Regions from separate parts of the Chryseobacterium gallinarum genome, predicted to be linked through region 1. Evidence: riboswitches for the same ligand, from Rfam matches in the RefSeq annotation. Region 1 holds a riboswitch; the other holds the start of a gene.
What was found. A riboswitch is a leader RNA that binds a small molecule or an ion and turns the genes downstream of it on or off. The one in region 1 is predicted to bind thiamine pyrophosphate.
Positions count from the first base shown of each region.

Region 2: it holds a riboswitch for thiamine pyrophosphate, as region 1 does, so the genes downstream of both, thiS (sulfur carrier protein ThiS) here and thiM (hydroxyethylthiazole kinase) in region 1, are expected to answer to the same signal.

Region 1 covers NZ_CP009928.1:2,768,821-2,777,138, reverse strand. The annotation lists gene OK18_RS12515 (alpha/beta hydrolase family protein) at 1-629, opposite strand, end outside; gene OK18_RS12510 (HipA family kinase) at 702-1,475, shown strand; gene OK18_RS12505 (DUF3037 domain-containing protein) at 1,462-1,845, shown strand; gene OK18_RS12500 (alpha/beta hydrolase) at 1,867-2,898, shown strand; gene OK18_RS12495 (carbon starvation CstA family protein) at 3,097-4,938, shown strand; TPP riboswitch at 4,989-5,081, shown strand; gene thiM (hydroxyethylthiazole kinase) at 5,141-5,938, shown strand; gene thiE (thiamine phosphate synthase) at 5,935-6,570, shown strand; gene thiD (bifunctional hydroxymethylpyrimidine kinase/phosphomethylpyrimidine kinase) at 6,567-7,400, shown strand; gene tenA (thiaminase II) at 7,387-8,037, shown strand; gene OK18_RS12470 (TonB-dependent receptor plug domain-containing protein) at 8,154-8,318, opposite strand, start outside.
Region 2 covers NZ_CP009928.1:1,445,059-1,453,376, reverse strand. The annotation lists gene OK18_RS06505 (heavy metal translocating P-type ATPase) at 1-1,063, opposite strand, end outside; gene OK18_RS06500 (Crp/Fnr family transcriptional regulator) at 1,153-1,866, shown strand; gene panB (3-methyl-2-oxobutanoate hydroxymethyltransferase) at 1,929-2,744, shown strand; gene OK18_RS06490 (hypothetical protein) at 2,748-3,065, shown strand; gene OK18_RS06485 (RluA family pseudouridine synthase) at 3,075-3,752, shown strand; TPP riboswitch at 4,072-4,167, shown strand; gene thiS (sulfur carrier protein ThiS) at 4,225-4,431, shown strand; gene thiC (phosphomethylpyrimidine synthase ThiC) at 4,457-6,268, shown strand; gene OK18_RS06470 (thiamine phosphate synthase) at 6,265-6,852, shown strand; gene thiE (thiamine phosphate synthase) at 6,873-7,487, shown strand; gene OK18_RS06460 (thiazole synthase) at 7,484-8,260, shown strand; gene thiH (2-iminoacetate synthase ThiH) at 8,271-8,318, shown strand, end outside.

The DNA of each region.
Region 1 (8,318 bases):
TGGGCTTTGGCCATTTCTGTCGCTCTTTCCACATCAAAACGATGTATATTTTTTTCATAATCTTCATAAAACTGGAAATAATGAGGCATTTCCTGTTTGGTTCTGCCGTTCAGAACATAATATACTCCTTTCTTTTTCCAATTTTCAAAAGCCTCCCCCACAGGAAAACGCTCCAATGTATCTACACTGGCTAAAGTGATCAGCCCATTGATTCTTTCATCCTCAAAAGTTTTAATAATAGAAATTCCCCCTCCCCTGCTGTGTCCTATCAGAATTACCTTTTGCTCATCAACATTCGGATGCCGGATAAAATGATCAATTACAACCCCAAGATCTGAGAGTTCCCTGGAATAGTTATTATTTCCGAATGCTTCAAGATCCGCAAAGTGGTAAGGATCTTCCACCGTTGTCCCGTTATGGGAAAAATTGAACTTCACAAAGAAAAAACCTGCTTCTGCCAATTTTTCTCCCATTATATTCCATGCCCCCCAATCTTTATAGCCTTTATATCCGTGAACAAAGATTACCAATGGTAACTTTTGTTCATTCTCCAAATAAAAACTATCTGCAGAAAATGTTTTTGTTTCGGGATTTTCAAGAGGTATATTCTTTTTAATAGTCAGATTCATAATATCAGGCTCAATTAATTTTAACCGAAATTAATGAAAAAAATTATCAAAAAATAACCTTATTTTTGCCTCATGCAGAATTTAAGAACTGTAACCGTGATGCGTTACATTCTGCCACTGAGAGAGGGAGGGTCTCTTCCAGCACTGGCAGAAGCTGATGATGACTTCAAATATGTCCTGAAATTCCGTGGTGCGGGCCATGGAGTAAAAATGCTGATCTCAGAACTGTTAGGAGGAAAAATAGCCGAAGCACTGGGCCTGAAAATCCCTGAGCTGGTTTTTGTGAATCTTGATGCAGATTTTGGCAGAACAGAAGCAGATGAAGAGATCCAGGATCTATTGAAGTTTTCAGAAGGTTTAAATCTCGGGCTACATTACCTTTCCGGATCAATTACCTATGATCCGGGAGTAAGTGTGGATCCTCTTCTGGCATCAAAAATTGTCTGGCTGGATGCTTTTATCACCAATATTGACCGTACTTTTAAAAATACCAATATGCTGATGTGGCATAAAGAGCTATGGATCATCGATAACGGGGCTTCGTTCTATTTTCATCATTCATGGCAAAATTTTGACACAGCAGCCAAGACACCATTCAAATATGTGAAGGATCATGTACTTCTTCCAAAAGCCACAATGCTGGACGAAGCAGATCAGTTTGCCCATACGGTATTGAATGATAATCTTTTCCGGGAAATTGTCAATTTAATTCCTGAAGACTGGTTACACTGGAATGACGCTGATGAAACGCCCGATGAAATCCGTGAGATTTATTTTCAGTTTATGAAAACCCGGCTAGAACATTCTCAAATCTTTGTAAACGAAGCTAAAAATGCAAGAGGATAAAATATACGAATATGCGGTAATACGCTTGGTACCGAAAGTTGAGAGAGAAGAATTTTTCAATATCGGACTGATAATGTTTTCCAAAAAAGAAAAATTCATCCGGGTTGAATTTTATCTGTGTCCGGATAAATTTAAACTGATGCACAGTAAGCTGGATTATGAAGATATTATCCAGAACCTGGCAAGCTTTCAGAAAATAGCCAATGGGGAAAGAGACGGAGGCCCTATTGCTCTGCTGGATATTCCTGAACGTTTCCGCTGGCTTACGGCTGTAAGAAGTGCTGTAATACAAACTTCAAGACCGCATCCCGGAAAATCCAAAGATCTGAATGCTACTTTTGGTAAGCTTTTTGAGGAGTTAGTAAAGTAACACACTCCTTAAAAAAATTTTATGAAATCAATTCTAAACAATATTTTAAATTACAGGTTTGTTACAAATTTGTTTTTTATTTTTCTTTTAAACTATTCTAGTTTATTTTTTTCACAAAATTTTTCACAAGCTCCTGAAGCGCCACGGATAAAGAGCTCTTTACTTCCTGAAATAGCATTGGTTACGGAAAATATAGAGTATACAGTCAATAAAAAAGGAGTTCCTGTTTCACTTGATATTTATGCCCCTAAAACAGCTTCTAATGAAAAATTCCCTGTTTTAATCTACGTTCACGGAGGAGGATGGGTAGAAGGTGATAAGATTGTATATGCAGACAACTATCTGGAAACAACTATTGCCAAACTGATAGCCAGGCAGTATGCGGTTATCAGCATCAACTATACCCTCCTGAATAGCAGCACCCACTTCCCACTCCCGTTGGAAGACACCAAAGATGCCATAAGATGGGTACGAAAGAATGCGGAAAAATATAATTTTGACACCAATAACATAGGGCTATTCGGGGCTTCTGCCGGAGCGCACCTGTCACTTCTTGCAGCTTATACTCCTGATGAAGCTTTTACAGGAAATCCTGAGCTTTCTTCTTATTCAGCAAAGGTAAACTACGTTATAGACCATTACGGTCCGGTTGACCTAAACAAGCTTTTCCATACAAGACTAGGCACAATTCCTGTTTTTATGATTGGACGGATTTCAAAGAAGATTGTTAACCTGCAGCAAAATCTGGTAAAAGCACTTTCCGGTTATAATATCAAAAAGGATCAGGAAAGGGCCATTGAATATTTAAAAACCATCTCTCCTGCCAGCTATACTTCTGCCGGAGTACCCACCTTAATTGTCCAGGGAAATAAAGATAAAGTAGTTCCTTTAAGCCAGTCAAAAAAGCTCTACCGGAAATTAAAAAGAGCAAAAATCCAGACTTCTTTAATTGTCGTTGATAATGGAGTACACAGCTTCAATACAACTGATAAGGCTTACCTGGATAACCTTACGGATCAAATGGTTGATTTTATAATTTCCCAAAAGAAATAATCTGTATACACAATACCACAGATAAACACTTAAAAACCATACAGATAAATCATAAACAATTATACAATGTATCAAATTTGCTAAATTGATATACATATCAACTGTTTTAATGCATAAAATAATTAACTTGGCGCAATGTTAAATTATTTTTAATAATACAGCCAATCCTTTTAATTATTCATCACCAAAACAAACGATATGGATTTTTTAAATAATATCAATGCTTTAACGCTGATATTCACATCTGTTCTCCTTTTTGCGATTGCCTACCGTCTTTACGGAATTTTCATTGCCAATAAAGTACTCCGGCTTAATGATCAGCATACAACTCCCGCTGTAGAATTTGCAGACGGTAAAGATTATGTTGCTACGAATAAAAATGTACTGTTTGGCCATCATTTTGCGGCAATTGCTGCTGCCGGCCCTCTTGTAGGTCCCGTATTAGCTGCTCAGTTCGGTTATCTTCCCGGTGCTTTATGGATCCTGATCGGATGCGTTCTGGGAGGCGGTGTACATGATATGGTGGTTTTATTTGCCTCTGTAAGACATAAAGGACAGAGTCTGGCAACAATTGCTTCAAAAGAAATTGGTAAGGCAACAGGTACTGTGGCCGGATTTGCCATTCTGTTCATTCTTATTCTCACATTAGCAGGGTTGTCATTAGCCTGCATCAATGCCATGCATGAGGCTTCCTGGTCGCTGTTTACGGTGGTCATTACCATGCCAATTGCCATTATTATGGGCCTGATTATGCGTTATAAAAAGAACAGTGTCCTATTGGCCAGTATTCTGGGAGGTATACTTCTGATTGCCGGGATTATTGGCGGGCATAGCCTGATGCAGAATCCTGCTATGAACAATTTATTTTCATGGGATATTAAAACCATTTCAGTTGCGATTCCGTTATATGGCTTTTTAGCTTCCGTATTACCGGTATGGCTGCTGCTTGTTCCCAGAGATTATCTTTCAACCTATTTAAAGATCGGGACAATCATTATGCTTGCTGTAGGAGTAATCGTTATTCACCCCACCATACAGATGCCTGCCCTTACAGCATTTATTAACGGAGGAGGTCCAGTCATAGGCGGTCCTGTGCTTCCATTTATCTTCATTGTCATTGCGTGTGGTGCCATATCGGGATTTCATGCTGTCATTGCTACGGGTACAACCCCTAAAATGCTTAATAAAGAGAGAGAAATCCTCTTTGTGGGGTATGGAGCTATGCTAGTAGAAGGTTTTGTTGCCCTTATGGCTTTAATAGCTGCCTGTACATTAATGCCGGGTGATTATTTTGCTATTAATACTCCTAAAGAATCCTATGATGCTTTCCTTGCTGCTCATCCTGCTCTTCACGGAGTAGATATTGATTATTACTCGCAAAAAATAGGCATTGATCTGCATGGGAGAACCGGAGGTGCCGTTTCCCTGGCTGTGGGTATGGCTCATATCTTTAACAAGATTCCTTATATGGATCAGTTAACAGCCTATTGGTATAATTTTGCCATCATGTTTGAGGCGGTATTCATCCTTACTGCGATAGATGCAGGAACAAGAGTAGGACGATTTTTTTTACAGGAAATGCTGGGATCTGTTATTCCTAAATTCAATGATAAAAACTGGATTCCGGGAATTATCATCAGCAGTCTTCTTTTCACTTTTGCCTGGGGATATCTGGTGTATACAGGAAATGTAAGCAGTATCTGGCCGTTATTCGGAATCAGTAATCAGCTGCTGGCCGCGTGTGGACTAATCGTTTGCACTACGATGCTCATCAGGATGAACAGGGGCAGATATGCTTTGTGTGCTGCTATTCCGGGAGTCTTCATGGCTGGGATCACATTTTGGGCTGGTTACATCCAGGTAACGACCATTTACATTCCGAAGGAACAATATTTATTGGCAGCTCTTGCCGTTACCGCAATGGTTTTGATGTTGATTGTCTTTATCGGTGCTTTCAGAAAGTGGTATGAGCTTTTAAAAATCAGGACTACGGAAACCGATTTTTATGGTGAACAGGTAAAAGAGCTTGTGGAAAGATAGTAAGGTCTTCTTTAAATTCCTTTTACCATTGTTATAATTTTTATACATTTGTTTTGCTTTAGGGGTATTCTGAAAAGAATTGAGAGAGTCCCTTCGAACCTGATACGGCTTACACCGACGTAGGGAAAAGCAAATCTACATTCCTTGTAAATGTACTTTTGTTCCGGATTTTTCCTAAAGCTATTTTTTTTAAATGATAACAATGGAAAAAACTCTCTGGCAACAAGTCCAGCTTGTAAAACAAAAGTCACCGCTCGTTCACAACATTACCAATTTTGTAGTGATGAACAATACCGCCAATGCTCTTTTGGCTGTGGGAGCTTCCCCGGTTATGGCCCATGCCCGATCTGAAATCAGGGAAATGGCCCATATTGCCCATTCGGTAGTTATTAATATCGGAACTCTTGATGAATACTGGGCTGAATCTATGCTTATCGCTGCCGAAGCAGCTCATACAATGCAAAAACCCTGGGTTCTGGATCCCGTAGGTGCCGGTGCCACTTCGTTCCGTGATCAAACCTTACAACGGCTTTTGCAATATCGCCCTGCTGTTATCAGAGGGAATGCTTCTGAAATTATTGCCCTGGCTAACATCAATACCACAGTAACCAAAGGTGTGGACAGTACTGCTCAAAGCAACGAAGCTATTGATGCCGGTCAAATATTAGCCGGCCGGTACAACACAATTGTCTGTATATCCGGTGAAACAGATATTATCCTTAATTCAAAAGATCAGTTCTTTATTAGAAACGGACATCCGCTAATGACTAAAGTAACAGGGCTAGGCTGCTCTGCTACTGCATTAATAGGCGCTTTTACAGGTGTTGCAGAAGATAAAACCCTTGCTGTGGCATCTGCTATGAGTCTATTGGGGATTGCCGGGGAACTGGCTGCAAAAGAGAGCCCGGGACCGGGAAGTCTGCAAATGCTTCTGATTGATAAATTATACAATATAACAGAAGAAGAGTTTACTGCGCATTTAAAAATAGAGCAAAAATGAGTACTGCTTTTTTTCCTTATCAATTATACCTGGTCATTTCACAAGCCGACTGTATGGGGAAGAATTTTCTGACCGTTGCTGAACAGGCAATTCTCGGAGGAGTAGATCTCATCCAGCTGCGGGAAAAAAATGATAACACGGAACTATTCCTTCGAAAAGCTCAGCAACTTATTGAAATTACCCATAAATATAATATTCCATTGATAATTAATGATTGTGTTGAAGTTGCAGAAAAGGTAAATGCAGCCGGCATTCATGTTGGTAATAATGATACTCCTCCTACCCAGCTGAGACAACGACCTCATCTTCAGGATAAAATGATTGGTTATTCTGTTGAATATCTGGCCCAGCTTAAAAACGAACAGGCTGCTGTATCTGATTACCTGGGAATCAGTCCTGTTTTCAAGACCAGAACTAAAACGGATACGGTCACAGAATGGGGCCTTGAAGGAATTACCAAAATCAGGCAACTTACAGAAAAACCTTTGGTGGCAATCGGCAGTATTCATCTTGAAAATGCAAAAGCTGTCATCAACGCAGGTGCAGATTGTCTTGCTGTAGTTTCTGCAATATGCAGCGCTGCTGATCCTCAGAAAGCAGCATATGAATTAAAAAATGAGATTTTAAAATGAAAAAATACAAATATCCATCTGTTTTAACCATTGCAGGCTTTGACGGAAGCGGAGGTGCAGGAATCCAGGCCGATATTAAAACAACTTCTGCTCTCGGATGTTTTTCCACTTCAGTATTGACAGCATTACCCGTTCAGAATACCCGGGGAGTAAGAAAAATATACCCGATTCCCATAGAAGCAGTTGAAGACCAGATCAGAGCCATATTGGAAGATATTGTCCCCGATGCCATTAAAATCGGGATGGTTCACACTCCGCAACTGGTGGAAACCATTGTTTCGACCTTATCCGGGTATAAAAAAATACCTGTTGTATTTGATCCGGTGATGGTTGCAACGAGCGGCCATCGTCTGATTGAAGAAGAAACCATAAAAGCGATTACAGAAAAGCTATTTCCTATTGCTGATGTTATCACTCCCAATATGGATGAAGCCGCAATTTTAGCAGATATGAAAGTAGTATCCCTGGATGACCTGTATACAGCTGGAAAAAAAATAAAACAGCTTGGGTGTAAAAATATCCTTCTAAAAGGCGGTCATCAGGAAACTCCAATCATCACTTCATTGTTTTATGATGAGGATGGACATTACCATTCTTTTGAATCTTCAAAACTGAATACCAACAATACCCATGGCTCCGGTTGTACGCTTTCTTCCGCAATAGCCGCGTATATCGCCCAGGGGAAAACTTTATATGATGCTGTTTCTTTGGGCCAGCAATATATTTACCAGGCCATAGAAAACGGAATGGATGTACAGACAGGATCAGGTAATGGTCCACTTAATCATTTCTTTAACCCGCAAAAACTTATTAAAAATGAAATGGTCTGAAAAAAACTGGCTGGCTATAGAAGACCAGTATCAGTCTATTCTGGAAATGCCTTTTATCAAAGAATTATCCGATGGTAGCCTTCCACAGGAAAAATTCCGTTTTTACATGGCCCAGGACTCATTATACCTGGAACATTTCGGTAGGAGCCTGTCTTTAATTGCTGCTAAGATCCCGGATCTTCAGGATGTTCTTACTTTTATGCAGTTTGCAGAAAATGCCATTGTCGTGGAAAATGCTTTGCATGAATCTTATTTTAAAGATTTTGGCCTAACTGATAAAGGAGTTTTACAACCTGCCTGTCATCATTATATTCATTTTCTGAGGAGTACGGCTGCCCTTGAATCGGTAGAAATTGCTGTTGCAGCAGTACTTCCTTGTTTCTGGATTTACAGAGAGGTAGGAAATTATATTTACAAAACCCGGAATACAGTAGACAATCCCTATGAAAAATGGATTGCCACGTATGCTGGAGAAGAATTTTCCCAAGCGGTAGACCAGGCTATTTCCATATGTGACAGATTAGCTGAAAACAGTACGCAAGAAACCAAGGAAAAGATGTCGGAAGCTTTTATCATGGCTACCAGATTGGAGTATTATTTCTGGGAAGCTGCTTATGAATTGAAGAAATGGAAATAGATATTTCACAGAACCGCTGAAAAGAATGTATAAGAGTGATGTACTAAACGAAGCTAAGTATAACAAAAAAAACGGAACCCATTTTTAGGTTCCGTTTTTTATAAGTCTCGTTTTAATTAAAAATTAAAATTGAGTCTGGTGAAAACATATCGCCCGTTTTGACCGAACTGTGAAGTAGATCGTGAATAGATAAACTGGTCATTATTGGTAGAAGCCGGCAGGTTCTTAGTAGGATAAATATCAAATAAATTATTTACCCCGAGGGTCAGCCCTACGTTTTT
Region 2 (8,318 bases), 1.3 Mb from region 1:
CGGTGATAAAGCTATTGTCGATATTTCCTTGCCCATTGATCAGAATCGCATCTACCGGGATGATTTCCTGGTTTCTAACTAAAATCCTGTCTCCTACCTTTATCTCTGAAAGAAGGATGTTTTCCTGTTTTCCGTCAAAGTCTACCTTTGTTACAGCAATGGGGTAGAAGGATTTATAATCTCTGTCATAAGAAAGAGCGCTGTAGGTTCTTTTCTGGAAGAGTTTACCCATCAGCATAAAGAATAAAAGGCCACAAAGGGTATCGAAATATCCGGGGCCATAATCGGTTGCCACTTCATAAATACTCCTTCCGAAAAGGACAAAGATTCCCAATACGATAGGAACATCAATATTCACAATCTTGTTTTTTAAACCGTACCATGCAGATTTATAGTAATCTGAGGCGGAATAAAACACAACAGGACATGCCAGTAAAAACATCAGCACCCTGAAAAGGCCTTTATAATGTTCCATCCAGTAGTCTTCTCCGCCCACATATTCAGGAAAAGCAAGGAACATCCCATTACCGAAAGCAAATCCTGCAATGGCAAACTTTACAAGAAGAGATTTGTCAAGATGATCCACATTTTTTTCAGCGGTTTCAAGGCTGATCACCGGTTTGTATCCTAAATTCGTTAGGAAATTAGCTAATTCGCTTAATTTTAAATCGTTATGATTGAAAGAAATCTGTAAGGTCTTTCTGGTGAAATTGACCTGGGAATATTTGATATGTTTGTTCAGTGTATGAAGGCTTTCCAAAAGCCAGATGCATGAAGAACAATGGATTACAGGGATTTTAAATGTGACAAGACTGGTGTTTCCTTCCGAGAAGTCTGTTATTTTCTCAAAAATTTCGGGGGTATCCAGGTAGTCAAACTGCCCGGAGCTGTCATCACTTGGCCGGATTCCGGCTCCCTTATTCAGTTCGTAGAAATTGCTTAAATTATTTGTATTCAGAATCTCATAAACAGACTTACAGCCGTTGCAGCAGAAAGTCTTTTCATCAAACAAAATTCTTTCCTTTTCTATACCTTGACCACAATGAAAACAGTTCTCGCTCACCACCCTAAAATATTGAAGTACAAAATTATAACAATTTTTTTTGTTTATCGAGTTAAAAAGTTCTATTTTTGTGATAAATATCATATAAAATGCCGCAGGAACAACAGATAGCAATTGAAGAGAGGTTCGCCAGAGTTTTTAATGATAAATCATTTAAGGAAAGACTTTCTAGCGCAGATTTTGAAAAATACATTAATGGCAAAAAGAAACTGAGTTTTCAGAAACATGATACCATCTTTGAGGACGGAGAAACTCCCAAAGGAGTATTTGTTCTGGAGAAAGGTGCTGCCAAACTTTCTAAATCCGGGGCGTTCGGGAAAGACCAGATTTTAAGATTTATCAAAGAAGGAGATATCATCGGCTATCGTTCCCTGCTTTGCGGGGAAAACTTCCAGGCAAAAGCCGAAGCGATGACAGACATTGAATGTGTATTCTTACCTGCAGATATTTTTATGTATCTGCTGGAAGTAGATCCGCAGCTGTCTTTCGTAATGCTTCAGAAAATTTCTTATGAACTTGGAGAATCCTCCAATACCATTACCTTCCTTGCACAGAAAACAGTAAGAGAAAGATTAGCGGAAATTTTATTGCTCCTGGAACAGAAATTAGGAGTAGATCCCGAAGGATTTATTAAAATCTCCTTAACAAGGGAAGAAATTGCCAACATTATCGGTACTGCTACAGAAAGTGCCATCCGTTTGATCTCCGAATTTAAACAGGATAACCTGATTGAAGTGGATGGAAGAAATATTAAAATTCTCAATCACGACAAACTCATGAAACTCGGTCACGTAGTTTTATAAAAATTATACAAAACTTAAGTCGGCTCAAGGCCGACTTTTTAACTTTTAAAAATAGATAAATTATGTCTGTTCACTCTGAAATTAAAAAAGTTACGACTGAAACCTTGCGTAAAATGAAATTCGACAAGGAAAAAATAACAATGCTTACCGCTTACGATTTTACCACGGCAAAGATGGTAGATGCAGGAGGAGTAGATGCTATTTTAATTGGTGATTCTGCAGCAAATGTAATGGCTGGTTTTGAAACTACATTGCCCATCACATTAGATCAGATGATCTATCATGCTCAAAGTGTGGTAAGAGGTACCGACAGAGCTTTGGTGGTAGCAGACCTGCCATTCGGAACTTATCAGAGCAACCCCGAAAAAGCTTTGGAATCTGCAGTAAGAATGATGAAAGAGGGAGGTGCCCATGCCGTAAAAATTGAAGGAGGAAAAGAGATTTCAAAATCTATTAAAAAGATTATCAATGCCGGAATTCCTGTAATGGGACATTTGGGATTAACTCCCCAGTCAATTTACAAATTCGGGACCTATAAAGTAAGGGCAAAAGAAGAAGCGGAAGCAGAAAAACTGGTTGCCGATGCGCAGCTTTTGGAAGAATTAGGGTGCTTTTCTATTGTTTTGGAGAAAATTCCGGCTGAACTGGCTAAGAAAGTAACGGAAAGCATTTCCATCCCAACCATCGGGATTGGTGCCGGATCTCACTGCGACGGACAGGTGCTTGTATATCATGATATGGTAGGGATGAATAAAGGCTTCAGTCCTAAATTCTTAAGAAGGTATCTTGACCTTTATACAGAAATTACAGGAGCTGTATCTCAATATGTGAAAGATGTAAAAAATGTGGAATTTCCAAATGAAAACGAAAGCTACTAATTAATGCAAAATCAACAACAATCTATTCAGGGAATATTATCTATTGCAGCATTGGTTTGTCTTGCTATAGGATGGTTTAATTTATTTTCTCCTGAAATCAATCATCTTCTTTCCAGAAAAGTCTTTTATGTACTAATTGGAGCAAGCTTTTTTATCCAGGCCCCCCTGCTTATCAATAAAAATTTTGTTTATGCCATGTATTCTGCAGCAGCGATATGCGTGATAGGAGCATTTCTTCCTGAAAGTTCAGGATTATCCAGCCTGAAAACCATCGGGCTTCTTGCCGGGATTATCCTTTCATTAACGAACAGAAGAAGATAAACGGATAAAATGAAGGAACAAATTGTCTATGAAGACAACCATCTTCTGGTAGTCAACAAAAAAGTCGGTCAGCTTGTACAAGGTGATAAAACCGGCGATGAATCGCTATTAGAAACTATAAAAAATTATATAAAAATAAGAGATGCTAAGCCGGGAAATGTTTTTCTCGGCCTGGTTCATCGTATAGACCGTCCTACTTCGGGTCTGGTGATTTATGCTAAAACATCCAAAGCGCTTTCCCGGCTGACCCAGATGGTGAAAAACCGTGAGATTAAAAAGACGTATTGGGCTGTGGTAGCAAAAGAAATGATTCCGCAAAGTCAAAGGTTGGTTCATTACTTAAAGAAAAACGAAAAGAATAATAAAGCGATTGTTTTTCCCAAAGCTACAGAAGGGGCAAAAGAAGCAATTCTGACATACCATGTAATCAAAGCCCTGGATAATTACCTGCTTTTGGAAGTTGACCTTGAAACCGGAAGACATCACCAGATTCGTGCTCAGTTATCTAAAACAGGGGTTCCGATTAAAGGAGACTTAAAATATGGATCACCACGTTCCAATCCGGATGGAGGAATCAATCTTCATGCAAGAAAACTGGAATTTATTCATCCCGTTACTAAAGAAAAAATTGAAATCGTAGCTCCTGTACCACAAAATGATCCTGTATGGAGAGCATGTGAAGAATAAAAAAGAAAGTCTGTTCGGGATAAATATTGGGCTTAATCATGGCGTGAAGCTGGAAGCGGGGAGCTTGAAATAATAAAGGCCGCAAGGACAATTTTTATCTTTTTTAAATTAAAAAAATAATTGTATCATTAGTCATTAGTAGTTAAACCGAAAGGATTTTCTAACTCCTTTCTTCCAGTGTTTATACTAATTCCCCTAATCCGAAGCCATCTTGAATCTATAATAAAAATGTTTTCACCATTTTAAACTTCATGCTTCCATCATCCCGCTTCCATCACTACAAAAATTTTGTCCATTCTCAAAAAATACCTAACTTCGTCCCATACTTTAGGGGTGTCTGTGTTTACAGACTGAGACTTTACCCTTTGAACCTGATCTGGATCATACCAGCGTAGGGAAAAGTAGATGACTTTGCTGTACATTCTATTGTACAATCATAGCCATTCCTAAAGTGTATTTAAAATTATTAGGAATGGAACTTATCATCAACCACACCCGAAAAACATTTGATGTACTTCCCGAAAATCTGGAAGCATTACTGGCTATGGAATTACCCGGAAAGAAAAAAGGGATTGCTGTAGCGCTCAACAATCGTATTATTCCACTGGCCGCCTGGCCAGAAACATTTCTCAGAGACAAAGATTCAGTTTTAATTATCACTGCCACTCAGGGCGGTTAGTTTTCATATTTAAATACCCAAAATCATGGCTCACTCTATTACATGTTCACCATTTCCGAACTCAAAAAAGATTTATGTTGAAGGAAAAATATACCCTATCAATGTAGCAATGCGTGAAATACAACTTAGCCCGACTAAGCTTTCCAATGGTACTCTGGAGCATAATGCTCCCGTAACGGTATACGATACATCAGGTCCCTATACGGATGAAAATGCAAGTATTGATATTCAGAAGGGACTTCCGAGAATAAGAGAACAATGGATTCTGGACAGGAATGACGTAGACATCCTGGATGGAATTACTTCAGAATATGGGAAAGCGCGTTTGGCAGATTCCCGACTTGATGAACTTCGCTTTTCTTACGATCATAAACCTAAAGTGGCCAAAGAGGGAAAAGAAATTACCCAATTGTATTATGCAAAACAGGGAATCATCACTCCAGAAATGGAATATGTGGCGATCAGGGAAAACCAGCGTATAGAACAGCTTGAAACAGTTTCTGAACAGATGGCTTTCCAACATCCGGGAAACAGCTTCGGTGCTCATACTCCCAAAAATAAAATTACCCCGGAGTTTGTGAGAGACGAAATTGCTGCAGGTCGGGCGATTATCCCCAATAATATCAATCACCCCGAAAGTGAGCCGATGATTATCGGACGGAATTTTTTGGTGAAAATCAATGCCAATATCGGGAACAGTGCTGTTTCATCCAGTATTGAAGAAGAAGTAGAAAAAGCAGTGTGGGCCTGCCGTTGGGGAGCAGATACCATAATGGACCTTTCAACGGGGAAAAATATTCATGAAACAAGAGAATGGATTATCAGGAACAGTCCGGTTCCTATCGGTACTGTCCCTATTTATCAGGCGCTTGAAAAAGTAAAGGGAGTACCCGAGGATTTAACATGGGAAATTTTCAAAGATACTTTGATTGAACAGGCAGAACAGGGAGTTTCTTATTTTACCATTCATGCAGGAGTTTTATTAAGATATATTCATCTTACAGCAAAAAGAGTAACCGGAATCGTATCCAGAGGAGGATCTATTATGGCGAAATGGTGTCTTTATCATCATAAGGAAAATTTCTTATATACTCATTTTGAGGAGATCTGCGAGATCATGAAGAAATATGATGTGGCTTTTTCTTTAGGAGATGGCCTGCGCCCGGGTTCTATTGCTGATGCCAATGATGCCGCTCAGTTTGCAGAACTGGAAACTTTGGGAGAGCTTACAAAAATAGCATGGAAACATAATGTACAGGTAATGATCGAAGGCCCGGGCCACGTTCCGATGCATATGATCAAAGAGAATATGGATAAGCAGCTTAAAGAGTGCCATGAAGCTCCGTTTTATACATTAGGCCCTTTGACAACAGATATTGCACCAGGGTATGACCATATTACTTCAGGAATCGGTGCGGCAATGATCGGATGGTTCGGGTGTGCGATGCTTTGCTATGTAACTCCAAAAGAACATTTAGGACTTCCGAACAAAGAAGATGTAAAAGTTGGGGTGATAACTTATAAACTGGCCGCCCATGCCGCAGACTTGGCAAAAGGACATCCAGGAGCACAATATAGAGATAACGCATTAAGTAAAGCCAGATTTGAATTCAGATGGGAAGATCAGTTCAATCTTTCCCTGGATCCTGATACAGCCAGGTCTTATCATGATGAAACCCTCCCTGCTGACGGTGCTAAGATTGCCCATTTCTGTTCTATGTGCGGACCTAAATTCTGTTCTATGAAGATTACTCAGGAAATCCGTGAATCTGCTGAAAAGGGAATGCTGGATAAGTCTCAGGAATTTATTGAAAGAGGAAAAGAAATATACATATGATCCTGGTTATCACCCCTGAAAAAGCCGTTCGGAATGAAGCAGAAATGATTAACCGGATGTTTGATGAAGGATTAGATCTGCTGCATATCAGAAAACCTTTTTTTAACCGGAAAGAAGTGGCAGACCTGATTGATTGTATTAATCCATCCTTTTATTCCCAGCTGGTTCTGCATACCCATTATGACCTGGGAAAAGATTATCCTGTTTCAAGGTTGCATTTCAGGGAAGCAGACCGGCAGAAGGAAATGTATAAGCCATTTCTTGACGGAAATACTATTATTTCCACTTCGGTACATGACATCACTACCTATAATATGTTAAAAGGAGAATGGGCTTATGCTTTTATAAGTCCGTTCTTTTCGAGTATCTCTAAAAAAGGGTATGGAAAAGATTCAACAGTCATGCAGGAGATCGGAATGCGAAAGAATCGGGATGTAAAGATGATTGCTTTAGGTGGAATTAATGCAGATACCATTCCATCTGTTTTGGAGAAGGGAGTAGACGGTGTGGCCTTATTAGGAGCCGTTTGGGAAAATGATCAGCCGTTAGAAGCATTTAAAAAATGCAAAAAGACTATTTTTTAATAATATTTCAGATGTAATCAATGGAAAAACTACAATACATTTCACAGGGAAATACTCTGCATGAACAGAAATTAAATATTACCAGGGCACTGGATAATGGGATAAAATGGATTCAGGTTCGTTGGAAAAATGCTCCCGGAAATGAATTAATAAAGCTGTGTGAGATTTCCAGAACAGCATGTGCGGACTATAAGGCTGTTTGTATCATCAATGATCATGTACTGTTAGCACATGAAGTAGATGCAGATGGAGTTCATCTTGGATTAAACGATAGTTCTGTAGAAGAGGCAAGATTGATATTAGGGGATCAAAAAATAATTGGTGGAACAGCGAATACGATTCCGGATGTACTGCAAAGAATACAAGAGGGCTGTGACTATATAGGATTAGGACCGTTAAGATTTACTCCTACCAAAGAGCAGCTGAGCCCCGTCCTTGGTTTTGAAGGATATCAGAAAATGATTGAAACTCTACGTGACCAATCAATAGAAGCCCCGAAAATATTTGCCATTGGTGGTGTTACGCTTGAGGATATTCAGCCTTTACAACAATCAGGTATTTATGGAGTCTCCGTTTCAGCACAGATCACAAAACAACCATCCATCATTAATGAATTTAAAAAAGCAATGATATGAACAATCAGAAATTAATAATAGCAGACAGGACCTTTGAATCCAGATTGTTCCTGGGGACGGGAAAATTCGGAAGTATCAGGGATATGGCAGCATCAGTAGTTGCTTCAGAAACGGATATGGTAACGATGGCATTGAAAAGAATTGATTCCGGATTTGCAGAAGATAACTTACTCGATTCATTAAGAGAAACACATGTCCATCTGTTACCGAATACATCAGGGGCAAGAACGGCTAAAGAAGCGGTATTGGCTGCACAATTAGCCAGGGAAGCGCTGGAAACAAACTGGGTAAAACTGGAAATTCATCCGGATCCGAAATATTTGTTGCCTGATCCGATCGAAACATTATATGCTACTGAAGAACTTGCGAAACTGGGATTCGTTGTAATGCCATACATTCATGCAGATCCTGTTCTTTGTAAACGGCTTGAAGATGCCGGAACAGCTGTGGTAATGCCTCTGGGAGCCCCCATAGGAACCAACAAAGGGTTAAAAACTCTGGATTTTTTAGAAATTATCATTAGCCAGAGCAATGTTCCGGTGGTGGTAGATGCAGGCATAGGTGCTCCTTCAGATGCCGCAAAGGCTATGGAAATGGGAGCAGATGCCGTACTAGTCAATACCGCTATTGCGGTAGCGGGAAATCCGGTGAATATGGCTTTGGCTTTTAAAGAAGGAGTCATTGCAGGAAGAAGGGCTTTTGAATCAGAATTGGGAGCTGTTACCAGCCATGCTCAAGCTTCAAGTCCTTTAACATCATTTTTATTTGAATAAAATCAGGTTCATGAAAAGCTTTAAAGAGGTTTTTGAACAGTATCAATGGGATGAAGTA